Regions from separate parts of the Jeotgalicoccus huakuii genome, predicted to be linked through region 2. Evidence: riboswitches for the same ligand, from Rfam matches in the RefSeq annotation. Region 2 holds a riboswitch; the other holds the start of a gene.

Region 1 (6,131 bases), on a different contig from region 2:
GACTCATGAACTTTTGATTAAAGGTGACTCTGTCGTTAAGGAATACTTAAATGCAGATATGGATCATACTGATGGGTATTTCAATACAGGAGACGTCGCGAGTATTGATGATGACGGATACATTTATATTCTTGATCGTCGTAATGATTTAATTATTAGTGGTGGCGAGAATATTTATCCGAAAGAAATAGAAGATGTTGTCTATATGCTTGAAGAAGTGAATCGTTGTGTGGTCATTAAAAAAGATGATGACGAGTGGGGGCAGGTTCCCGTTTTACTTCTAGAAGAACCTGTAGATAAGTCCCGTCTATTAAATCATCTTTATGAGCATTTAGCAAAGTATAAAATACCAAGAGAAATACACTATGTTGATGAGATTAAGTTAACATCAACTGGAAAGATATCTAGAACAATTAATAGAAATATGTTTCTAGACCTAGATGAAAAGGTATTGAGAGATAATACTAAGATTTAGATTTTTTCTTCTTTGTATTTATTGGTACCGGATCGAACCCGCCTTCATGGAAGGGATGACATTTAAGAATGCGTCTTGTTGCTAAGTACGACCCTTTGATTGCGCCATGTTCATTTATAGCATCGATTGCATAATTAGAACAAGTCGGGTAGAAACGACAAGTCGGCGGTGACATTGGGGAAATATTTTTTTGATAGAAATGAACTGCTCTGATTAGAATTTTTTTCATTAGTCGATCACCTTTTAATAGTAGTACAGTTATTGTAGGCCGATAATACGTAGACTGCAAGGGGAGGAGTTTAAATGAAAACATTTAAAGATTTTAAAGGACGAGAAGTTACCTTAAAATATGAGTATGTCGATCAGACAGATCATGTGCTAATTATTCCTAAACTTAATAATCAGTTTCTGTTGACGCATCATAAAGAAAGAGGATTAGAATTTCCTGGTGGTAAAGTTGAACAAGGCGAATCACTTGTTGAAGCAGCACAAAGAGAGCTGTATGAAGAAACAGGTGGTTTGGTAGTAAACCTACATTTCGTTGGAACCTACACAGTAAATGATGGTGAAGATACCTTTAGTAAAGCGGCATTCTGTTGTAACATAGAACGCTTGGATGGACTACAAGATTATCATGAGACACTAGGGCCTAAGTTAGTCACACAAATTGAAGATATTGATGATGAAGATAAAAGCGAATTGTTAAAAGATGAATGTATTATTCATCTATATAATGAAGTAAGAGAACATGGTTGTCAGTAAAATAAACGGACCCAACAAAGTATAATTGTTGGGTCCGTTTTGTATATAATTATTGTTTAAAATCCGCCTTTAGCTGCAATTTCTGCAGATTCTTCACCGAATTTTTTGAAGTTCTCAATAAACTGATCTTTTAGTGCTTGTGCTTTCTCATTATAAGCATCTTTCGATTCCCAAGTATTAGCCGGCGCTAAAATTTCTTCAGGAACACCTGTGACAGCAGTAGGGATAGATAATCCAAAGACATCATCTTTAACAAATTCACCAAGTTCTAATTCACCGCTAATTGCGCGTCTAACCATTGAACGAGTGTGTTTGAGATCCATACGCTTACCAACACCGTATTCTCCACCCGTCCATCCTGTATTAACCAGGTAGACGTTAACATCATGCTTATCAATTAATTCACCTAGCATATTTGCATAGACTGTTGCATGTAATGGTAGGAACGGTGAACCGAAACATGTTGAGAATACTGGTTGTGGAGACGTGACACCACGTTCTGTACCTGCAAGTTTCGATGTAAACCCACTCAAGAAGTGATACATTGCTTGGTCTTTAGATAATTTAGAGATTGGCGGTAATACACCAAATGCATCTGCTGTCAGGAAGACAATTGTTTTCGGGTGACCTGCAACTGATGGAATACGTGCGTTATCGATATGGTTAAGTGGGTAAGCGGCACGTGTGTTTTCAGTTAATGCATCATCATCATAATCCGGATTACCTTCTTCATCAATAACAACATTCTCTAAAACAGAGCCAAATTTAATTGCTTCAAAAATTTCGGGCTCTTTTTCTTTTGATAGGTTGATTGTTTTAGCATAGCAACCACCTTCAATATTGAATACCCCATCTTCATTCCAACCGTGCTCATCGTCACCGATTAAATCACGTTCGGGGTCTGCAGATAGCGTTGTCTTACCTGTACCAGATAGACCGAAGAATAGTGCAACGTCCTTGTTCTCTCCAACATTTGCACTACAGTGCATACTCATTACACCTTGTTCAGGTAATAAGAAGTTCATGATAGAGAAGATGGATTTCTTCATTTCTCCACCGTACTCAGTACCACCAATAAGAATTATTTTCTTCTCTAATGAAACGAGTACAAATACTTCTGATTTTGTACCATCTACAGCAGGGTCTGCTTTAAAAGTTGGTGCAGAGACAATTGTAAATTCAGGATCGATCGCTAATGCTTCTTCCTTAGTCTCAGGACGAATGAACATAGTTTTAGCAAACATGTTGTGCCAACTGAATTCATTCACAACTTGTAGTTTAAGTTGAGTCTGAGGATCAGCACCAGCATAGCCATTAAAAACAAATAACTCTTCTTTTTCATTTAAGTATGTAGTAACTTTTTCAAACAAATTGTCGAATATCTCTTCGGAAATTGGTTGGTTAACGTCTCCCCAATCGACTTTATTTTCAGATACGCTATCTTTTACGACAAAACGATCTTTAGGGCTACGGCCTGTATATTCACCAGTTTGAGCACGTAGGGCACCAGTGTTTGTTAATGTAGCTTCACCACGTCGTAAAGAAGCCTCTACTAGTTCACTGTTTGATAGTTGTTTGTGTGTTGAGGATTTAGCGACTAAGTCCTCGATTAAACTCTTGTGATTAACCATGATTCGCCTCCAAAAATATTTGAATTAAAACGCATTATTTAGAAATTAGTATAACACATTACTTTTTACGATAACACTATAATAAGAGCACATCTATAAGTAATGATGCACATTTCTAATTTAAGAAATAAATTTAACTTATTATATTAGTTTGATTTGGTCTAAATCTTGATTATCACATATCAATATTGTAATATATAGCTAAGTTATCTCTTATCAAGAGGTGGTGGAGGGATCAAACCCTGTGAAGCCAGAGCAACCTCCTTTTCAAGAAAGGTGCTAAAGAATGCAGAGTAATTCTGAGCGATAAGGGAAAAGGGCGAGCCTTTTTCTCTATGTTTATGTGGAGAATAAGGCTTTATTTTTTGCTTTAGGAGATAGCTAATTTAGCTATAAAGGAGAATTTTAATGTCAGAAAGAAAGTTATTTACATCAGAGTCAGTCACAGAGGGACACCCAGACAAAATTGCAGATCAGATTTCTGATGCGATTCTGGATGCAATTTTAGAAGGAGATCCATATGCAAGAGTGGCATGTGAAACTGTAGTTAATACAGGTCTTGCTTTAATTGTAGGGGAGATCAGTACTGAAACTTATGTAGATATTCCTAAGACAGTTCGTGAAACAGTTAAGGAAATAGGCTATGTGGATGCTAAATACGGTTTTGATTATAAGACGATGTCAGTATTAACTGGTATTGATGAACAGTCAGAAGATATCGCAGTTGGTGTTAACAATGCTTTTGAAACGAGAGAATCACAAGGGGTTTCAACTGGTGCAGGTGACCAAGGTTTAATGTTCGGATTTGCAACTAACGAAACGAAAGAATTCATGCCTTTACCTATTGCACTTGCTCACAAAATTTCAAGACGTCTAACAGAAGTAAGAAAAGATAAGACGATTTCTTATTTAAGACCGGACGGTAAGTCTCAAGTGACAGTTGAATATGATGAAGCGGGTCAGCCGCTCCGTGTGGATACGATTGTTATCTCAACTCAACATCATGAGAACATACCTGCTTCTGAAATATATGATGATTTATTAGAGCATGTGATTAAAGCAGTTGTACCTGAACATCTTTTAGATGATGAAACTAAATACTTCATCAATCCAACAGGTCGTTTTGTAATCGGTGGTCCACAAGGGGATGCTGGCTTAACGGGTCGTAAAATTATAGTGGATACTTACGGAGGATATGCACGTCATGGTGGCGGTGCATTCTCTGGAAAGGATCCAACAAAAGTGGACCGTTCAGCAGCTTATGCAGCCCGTTATATTGCTAAAAATATTGTAGCGAGTGGTATTGCTGATAAGTGTGAAATCCAATTAGCATATGCAATTGGGGTATCTCAACCGGTATCTATCTCTGTTGATACATTTAAAACAGGACAATATGATGAAAATAAAATTGTTGAAGTCATTAGAGCACTGTTTGATTTGTCACCAGATGGAATAATAGATATGTTAAACTTAAGAAAGCCAATTTATAAACAGACTGCAAGCTATGGCCATTTTGGGCGCTCAGACATTGACTTACCTTGGGAAAGATTAGATAAGGTCGATGCGCTTAAAGAATTATTAAGAAATCGCTAAGTGAGCACTGTTGGAAAGTAGGAATGTTATGAACACGGAAATCTTTACGAATCCCATTTTTATTGCGATTGCTGTCGTTCTTCTTATAGTAGTAATCTGGTTTTTAGTTTATTACTTTAAACATCGCAATCAAGTGAAAGTTGTTGAAGACAATCACGCTAAAGAAAAAGAATCTTTAGTACAGAAGTACGAAAGTGAACATGAAGCAGAAAGACTTGAACACAAAAAAGAATTATCGAATTTAAATGAGAAGTATTATAATGATACGACTTTACTCGATAACAAATTATCAAGTTTACATCAGTTCTCAGTAGACAAAGGTGAATATTTAACAGACTTAGCATTGATTCAGTTAAAAGATAAGTTGGTCAAAGATGAGAAAATTCGCGAATCCGATATGATTATCTTATCTAATGTATTCCTACCTTCACGAAATTATACGAATACACGTAAAATCGACCATTTAGTTTTAACACGTACGGGTATCTACTTGATTGATTCTAAGTATTGGAGTGGACACATTTTACATGGTGTGAACGAAGCACAATTTGAAACAGTCCCTTATGTAGAATCATTCTTTGACTTACTCGAACTAGATAAGAAACGAGAACAAACATTAATCTTCGAAAAAGCAGACCAGAAAAACGTATCTGTTAATCACTATAATGGTGTCATCGATGAGACGAAGATTACTGCAGAGAAGCTTAAAAACAAGTTGAAATTACAATATGATATCGTACCGATTATTTACTTTAACCCTAAAGATAATGGTAACTACTCAATTACAAACTACTCAGAAGATCCATCAATCCGTGTAATTGTCGGCCAAGAAGACCTAGAAGCATTCTTCTTGAAATATGTCTTCCACGGCAGATTCCAATATACGGTTAAAGACTTAGATGAAATTGCAGATGCAATTTTAGAACAGAGTCTGTGATCTTAAATTTTGTAAATTGAAATTAATCGTCCTATAATTATTTATAGGACGATTTTATTTTTGGAGGGAAAAACAATGTCAGAAGAAATTATTGTAATTAATCCCGCAACAAGAGAAGAAATTGGGAAAGTGCAGAAAGATAGTCAAGATGATATAGAAAAGAAAATAGACTTAGCAGATGAGACTTTTAAATCATTTAAACAACTCACTGCCTATGAAAGAGCCGATTTACTTTTTAAATGGGCTGACAAAATTGATAAAAATAAAGAAGAAATTGCAGAACTTGTAACGAAAGAAGGCGGAAAACCGCTAACTGAAGCGCTGGGTGAAGTCGACTATGCAAACAGTTATATTAGATATTACGCAGAAGAAGCTAAACGTATATATGGACGTACAGTACCATCTTCAAAAGAAAACAACCGTATCGTTGTTACGCGCCATCCGATTGGTGTCGTTGCGGCAATCACACCATGGAACTTCCCAGTTGCAATGATGGCCAGAAAAGCGGCTCCAGCAGTAGCAGCGGGAAATACCTTTATTGTAAAACCGGCTAGTGCGACACCATTATCCGCAATGAAATTTATTGATTTAGCATTAGAAGCAGGTTTTGACAAAGGTGTAATACAGTACGTCAATGCCTCTGGTAAAGATGCTGGTGAGATATTTACAAAATCTGATAAGATTATGAAACTCACATTTACAGGCTCAACAGCAGTAGGTAAAAAACTAATGA
Region 2 (6,131 bases):
TAAAAGAATAGTTGTAATGTTATTATTCTTTTTAATGTATTGAAAGGATGGAATAGAATGGCGTACGAGATAATCATGCTCGATGACTTAACTTTAGATGTAAAAGAACTCGTTAGAGATAAAGAAGAGGGTACTGTGAACATCGTTTTCGATGTGGCGAGTGAAGATTATCACCACTTATCAGAACACTTGTATCAAGAGCAATTTCGTGTAAGAATTCCAGGGAATGATAATGAAGAATTCGAAGCGAAGATTGTTAACTTCTCAACATCTCTAGACAACTTGTATGAAGAAGACAATGTTGGAGAGTATAATATTACTTTGAAAGTCATAGATTAATATGCGTATAAGTATATTAGACCAGGCACCAATTTCAACACACATGACAGCAGAAGAAGCACTGGGTAATAGTGTGAAACTTGCAAGTGTTGCTGATCAATTAGGGTATACTCGTTTTTGGTTAGCAGAACACCATGCAATGAAAGGCTTATCCTCAAGTGCACCAGAAGTAACGCTCGGTGCAATTGGGATGATAACTAAAGATATTAGACTAGGCAGCGGTGCAACACTGCTGCCTTATTATAAACCATTAAAAGTGGCAGAGACTTTTAATACACTGCTCGCACTTCACGGTGATCGGATTGATGTCGGCATCGGTCGTGCCCCGGGCGGAGATAACGTTGCCTCTGAAGCACTAAGTGATAATTATCTTGGACATGTCTTTAAGATGCCAGACTTAGTCAGTGAATTAAAAGCATTGTTAATGAACAAGAGAGAACTTGAAGGTTATGCCAGATAGCCAGCATCAAGTCAAAATGTGGATGCTCGGTACCAGTGAAAAAAGTGCGATTTTTGCCAGAGACAATCAGTTGAATTACTGTTATGGGGAATTTATGAGTAGCCAATCGACAGGCGAAGTGCTATCGACCTATAAAGCAGGTAGCAATAATGGAGAAATCATAGTTACGGTCAACACTTTTTGTGGTCAAACATTTGAGGAAGCAGAAAGAATGGCGAGACCTTATTTAGTCAATCAAGCCTTAAAATCTACTGGACGAGAATTTTCTGGTATACCTTCATTTGATGAAGTTTCAGCAATTGAATTGACAGAGGAAGAAGTAGCTGAGTTCAATAAAATCCGTGACAATGTCATCATAGGAGATGCTGATTTTGTACGGGATGAGTTGATGTCATATCAAAGAACTTACGGTGTCGATGAGTTAATGATAGTGACGATTACTCATGACTTTTCCGATAAGGTCAAGAGTTATAAAAGGATTGCAAAAGTGATGTTAAATAAATAAGAAAAGCGTTGAACCTTATAGAGTTCAACGCTTTTTTGTGATGTTGATAATAGTGGGTGGCCCGCTGTAGCGATCACAGAGAGCCGCTAGCAATAAAGATATTAAAAACATTAATTTTCAAAACGGCTTTTATCTTCTATGAAGTGAGTGGCGACCATACATAAAGCGCCAAATACTAACATACCACCGGCGATGAAGGTAATCTCACGGTACGAGAATCCGTTAGTCAATAAGAGTGAACCGAGTGATGCACCGATTGAGTTTGAAAGATTGAAAACTGAAGCAGCCAAAGTACCGGCTAAAGCGGGTGCGGTAACTGCTGCAAAAATAATCTTAGAGTTCAACATTGGTGAAATTCCGAATGTGCCTAAGCCGAATAATCCAGCAGCAAGGTAGGCAAGATAAGGCACTTCTAACATAAAGGTTAAACCGAATAAGACGATGGCTAAGAACAGAATAACCAAAGTCACTGCTCCAGTTAGTTTTCCGGGTTGAATTCGACCGGATGAGAAGTTACCAATAACTGCAAAAGTACCAAACATTAGCATACTAAAAGTGACACCATAGTCTCCCATACCAGCAATGTCTCTTAACATGGGCTCTAAAAACGTATAGGCAGTAAATACACCTGAGTATCCAAAAATAATCGTAATCATTAACATGATGACATTCTTATCTTTTAATGCTGACAATTCACTAGAGACTTTCGGTGCTTCACCTGTCTTATAGTTTGGGGTGAATAGTATGAGTCCAAGTAAGTTGATTATGCCGAGGGTAACGATAATCCAAAAGACGATTCTCCAGTCTAACAAGGCACCAATGTATGAACCAAATGGTACACCGAGCATCACTGCGATGACGAGCCCACCATTTACTAGGGCAACTGCAGCGGTTTTCTTATTTGGTGGAGAAATTGCCATCGCTAAACTCATCATGACACCGAAAAAGGGTGCATGCATAGAAGCTGATAATAAGCGCGATAATAGCAATACTTCAAAATTTGGTGCGGTCGCGGCAACAATATTAGAAACTATAAATATAGAAATTAAAATTATTAAGAGTAATTTCGGAGAAAATCTCAACGTTAATAATCGAATCACCGGACCAAATACAGCAACACTGAGTGCGTAGACACTTAAGAGTAAACCGGTTGTAGAAACTTCAACGTTTAAATCTGCTGCAAATTGAGTTAATAGACCGGTTACGACATACTCAGTCATGCCGACTGCAAAGGCACCGATCATAAAAATTGTAATGACAAGTTGTCTTGAAGCTTGATCCTTCATATTAACCTCCTTATTAAAAGCATAAGAGATATACTATTACACATTAAAAACAAAGTCTATAATATATATGAAGAAAGTGTTTTCACTTAGTGATTCATAAGTTTTTTGACAGAATATTATGGCTAGTGCTAATATAATGTTCAATTAAGTAAATAAAATTCTTATCCAGAGAGGTGGAGGGAACAGGCCCGTCGATACCTCAGCAGCGGACCCTTAGGGGAACTGTGCTAATTCCTTAAAGTTCTTGTGACTTAAAGATGAGAAGATGGACATGTAAAGCACTCCTCTTTTAAATCTTAAACAAGATAGAAGGGGATTTTATTTATTTAAAAACAATATTGAAAGAGGTTATTACATGTCAGCACCATTTAAAGCAGATCACGTAGGAAGTTTATTACGTCCTGCCAGAATACATCAAGCAAGAAAAGACTTTGAAGCAGGTAATATCAGTAAAGACGAATTATTTAAAATAGAAACAGAAGAAATTGAGAAAGTGGTGGATAAGCAAATTGAAGTCGGCCTCAAGGCTGTTACGGATGGCGAGTTCCGCCGCCGTTTTTGGCACACTGACTTTATGGAACATGTTGGTGGCTTTGAAGGCTATATCCCTGAAGAAGGATACTCATTCAATGGCATGAAGACAGAAGCCTATAATATCCGCAACATCGGTAAGATTTCTTTCGATAAAAACCATCCACACGTGAAAGAGTTTATCTTGTTTAAGGAAATCGTTGGAGACAGAGCTGTTCCAAAACAAACCATTCCTTCACCTAACCAATTTTTCAACTATGGTGTACGTAATAAAGAAATCTATCCGGACATTGAAGAATATGCAGATGACATTATTGCAGCTTACCAGGATGCCATCTTGGCATTCTATGATGTCGGTTGTCGCTACTTACAGTTAGATGATGTTTATATTGCAAGACTCAATACAGAAGAAGAACCGTATCAGGAAAGTGGTTATAACCGCGAACAACTTATAGATCTAGCTCTAAGAGTTGTGAACGGCGCCCTAGAAGTGAAACCAGAAGATATGGTAATTACTACCCACCTATGCCGAGGAAACTACCGTTCTACTTGGGCATTTGAAGGATCATATGCCAAGATTGCGCCTGTCTTATTTGCTAAGGAAAATGTTGATGGTTTCTTTTTAGAGTATGATGATGATCGTTCAGGCGATTTTGAACCACTAAAAGAAATTCCTGATGGTGGCCCAGCTGTTGTGCTCGGTTTACTGACTTCAAAAAGTGGTGAATTAGAAGATAAAGAAGTGATCAAAGCGCGTATTGAAGAAGCGACCAATTATGTACCTAAAGAACAGATTCGTTTAAGTCCACAATGTGGATTCTCTTCGACACACCACGGAAATGTTTTAACTGAGGAAGAACAGTGGGAAAAATTACGTTACGTCATCTCACTTGCTGACGAATTATTATAAGGAAACTGCCACTCATGGTACAATCATGAGTGGTTTTATTTATTTAAAGGAGTATCGTTATGGCGAAATATTATGCAGTGCGTAAAGGACATCAAACAGGCATATTCACTAATTGGCCGGACTGTCAAAATGCAGTCAAAGGTTATAGTGGTGCAGAATTCAAATCATTTAAAACAAGACAAGAAGCTGAGAATTTTATCGATAATTTAAAAGATGAAACAGTAGATATTCCTAAAGGTGCCCTTGTGACCTATGTGGATGGTAGTTATGACAAAAGAAGTGAAAAGGCAGGCTTTGGTGCGGTGTTTATAGTGGACGATCATGTTATTCACCAAGCGAGTGAACCGACTGAGGTCGACCCTGAAGTCAATCTTTGGAACGTAACGGCAGAAATAGCAGGTATTCTCTATGCAGTGGAGTGGGCGATTCATCATGACTATAGTGATATATACGTGCACTACGATTATGCAGGATTAGAAAAATGGTATACTGAAGAGTGGAGAGCGAAGAATTCTGTCACTCAAAATTATGTTAAAACGATGCATGAATATAATAAGAAGATTAATATTCATTTCTATAAGGTGGCAGCACATACAGGCGTGGAATTTAACGAACTTGCAGACCAACTCGCTAAACAAGCTGTAAGTCAGTAGGAGAAATTATGCATATACTTTTATTTGTTTTAGTTGCAGGACTATTAATTAAATTTGCGGCAACCTCATTTTTTGACCAAGATAGAATCCATTTTTCATTCGATGAACGACGTTACTTTAATGATGAAGAAGAAACGATTGCAAAGATAATGCGATTAAATCTAGTGATGAAGGAAAGAATATTCTTCATTGTAATGACACTGGTTTACATCACTTCAATCATCTTGTATTTCTCGGGAAATATTACTTTAGGTCTGAGTGCTTTAGTTTTAGTAATCATCTTACAATTACTATTAAATATCATGACGGATTTTCTCTTGTATACAGCTTTTTACGATAAAGCGAATCTGGTTATGATTGTAATTTGGATTATACTGATTGCTGCAGTGATTATTTTATCGAGTATTTATATTATTTAAATCAAAAGAGGTGCCATATGACAGATAAGAAATTGATATTCTTTGATATAGATGGAACATTATATAACACTTCTAAAGAAGTGCCTGAAGATGCTAAAAATGCTGTAATACAACTCAGGGAACAAGGACATATTGTTGCAATTGCGACAGGTCGTGGTCCGTTTATGTTTAAAGAGTTAAGAGAAATGTTAGGTATTGAAACATACATTAGTTACAACGGTCAATATATTGTCTACGAGGGTCAGGTCATCTATGAAAATCCGATTTCGGATGAAACACTTGATGCACTGACTAAACAAGCTTATAAAAATGATCATCCAATCGCATATTGTGATGAGAACGATCTTCGAGTGAGTACGAGAGAACATAAACATGTTCAAAGTGGCATCGGATCATTAAAGTTAAACTTCGAAGTCACTGAAGATCAAGCGTATTACCATAATAATGATATTCATCAAGCGCTGTTGTTTTGTACAGATGGCGAAGAAGAAGCGTATGAAAACAAATATGACGATGTTTACTTCTTAAGATGGCATGACTTTGCTACTGATGTCATACCTAAAGGTGGTTCTAAAGCTAAAGGGATAGAAATGTTGATAGAGAAAATGGGTGTCGACATAGAACAGGTATATGCATTTGGAGATGGACCGAATGATGTAGAAATGCTTACCTTAGTTAAAAATAGTGTTGCTATGGGGAATGCTGTTGATGAGGCAAAAAGAGTGAGTCGATATCAAACCTGTCATGTGGACGACAACGGGTTAGTAGAAGGTTTGAAGATGGCTGGTTTAATATAAATCAGTCATTTTTTTATGTTTACAATAATTTAGTAGGGGTAGAGATTATTGTTAGCGAGATAGATAAAGTCTTATTTATAATAATTCTAAATAGGACTTGATTAAGTATTCTATCCTTGCTATAATAAATATATAAATAATAATGATTCTAAATAAGTAGTTGCGCAAACTCATACTATTATATAAGGGAAAGGTGATTTTATAATGGCACAAGTTACAGAAAAAACAGCA

Evidence for each region. Region 2 has a riboswitch for S-adenosylmethionine ahead of V6E76_RS01090 (5-methyltetrahydropteroyltriglutamate--homocysteine S-methyltransferase). Riboswitches for the same ligand answer to the same signal wherever they lie in the genome.
Region 1: linked by a shared signal. The riboswitch ahead of metK (methionine adenosyltransferase) and the one ahead of V6E76_RS01090 (5-methyltetrahydropteroyltriglutamate--homocysteine S-methyltransferase) in region 2 are both predicted to bind S-adenosylmethionine.

What each region holds. Positions count from the first base shown of each region.
Region 1 is NZ_JAVIYN010000004.1:105,844-111,974, forward strand. Features, by position in the region: gene menE (o-succinylbenzoate--CoA ligase) at 1-475, shown strand, start outside; gene yidD (membrane protein insertion efficiency factor YidD) at 465-704, opposite strand; gene ytkD (RNA deprotection pyrophosphohydrolase) at 779-1,237, shown strand; gene pckA (phosphoenolpyruvate carboxykinase (ATP)) at 1,294-2,868, opposite strand; SAM riboswitch class I at 3,079-3,181, shown strand; gene metK (methionine adenosyltransferase) at 3,277-4,461, shown strand; gene V6E76_RS03495 (nuclease-related domain-containing protein) at 4,490-5,398, shown strand; gene V6E76_RS03500 (NAD-dependent succinate-semialdehyde dehydrogenase) at 5,474-6,131, shown strand, end outside.
Region 2 is NZ_JAVIYN010000002.1:14,039-20,169, reverse strand. Features, by position in the region: gene V6E76_RS01110 (DUF3219 family protein) at 58-339, shown strand; gene V6E76_RS01105 (MsnO8 family LLM class oxidoreductase) at 341-799, shown strand; gene V6E76_RS01100 (hypothetical protein) at 789-1,304, shown strand; gene V6E76_RS01095 (MFS transporter) at 1,415-2,590, opposite strand; SAM riboswitch class I at 2,749-2,854, shown strand; gene V6E76_RS01090 (5-methyltetrahydropteroyltriglutamate--homocysteine S-methyltransferase) at 2,946-4,031, shown strand; gene V6E76_RS01085 (ribonuclease H family protein) at 4,091-4,684, shown strand; gene V6E76_RS01080 (hypothetical protein) at 4,693-5,103, shown strand; gene V6E76_RS01075 (Cof-type HAD-IIB family hydrolase) at 5,121-5,900, shown strand; gene V6E76_RS01070 (Dps family protein) at 6,105-6,131, shown strand, end outside.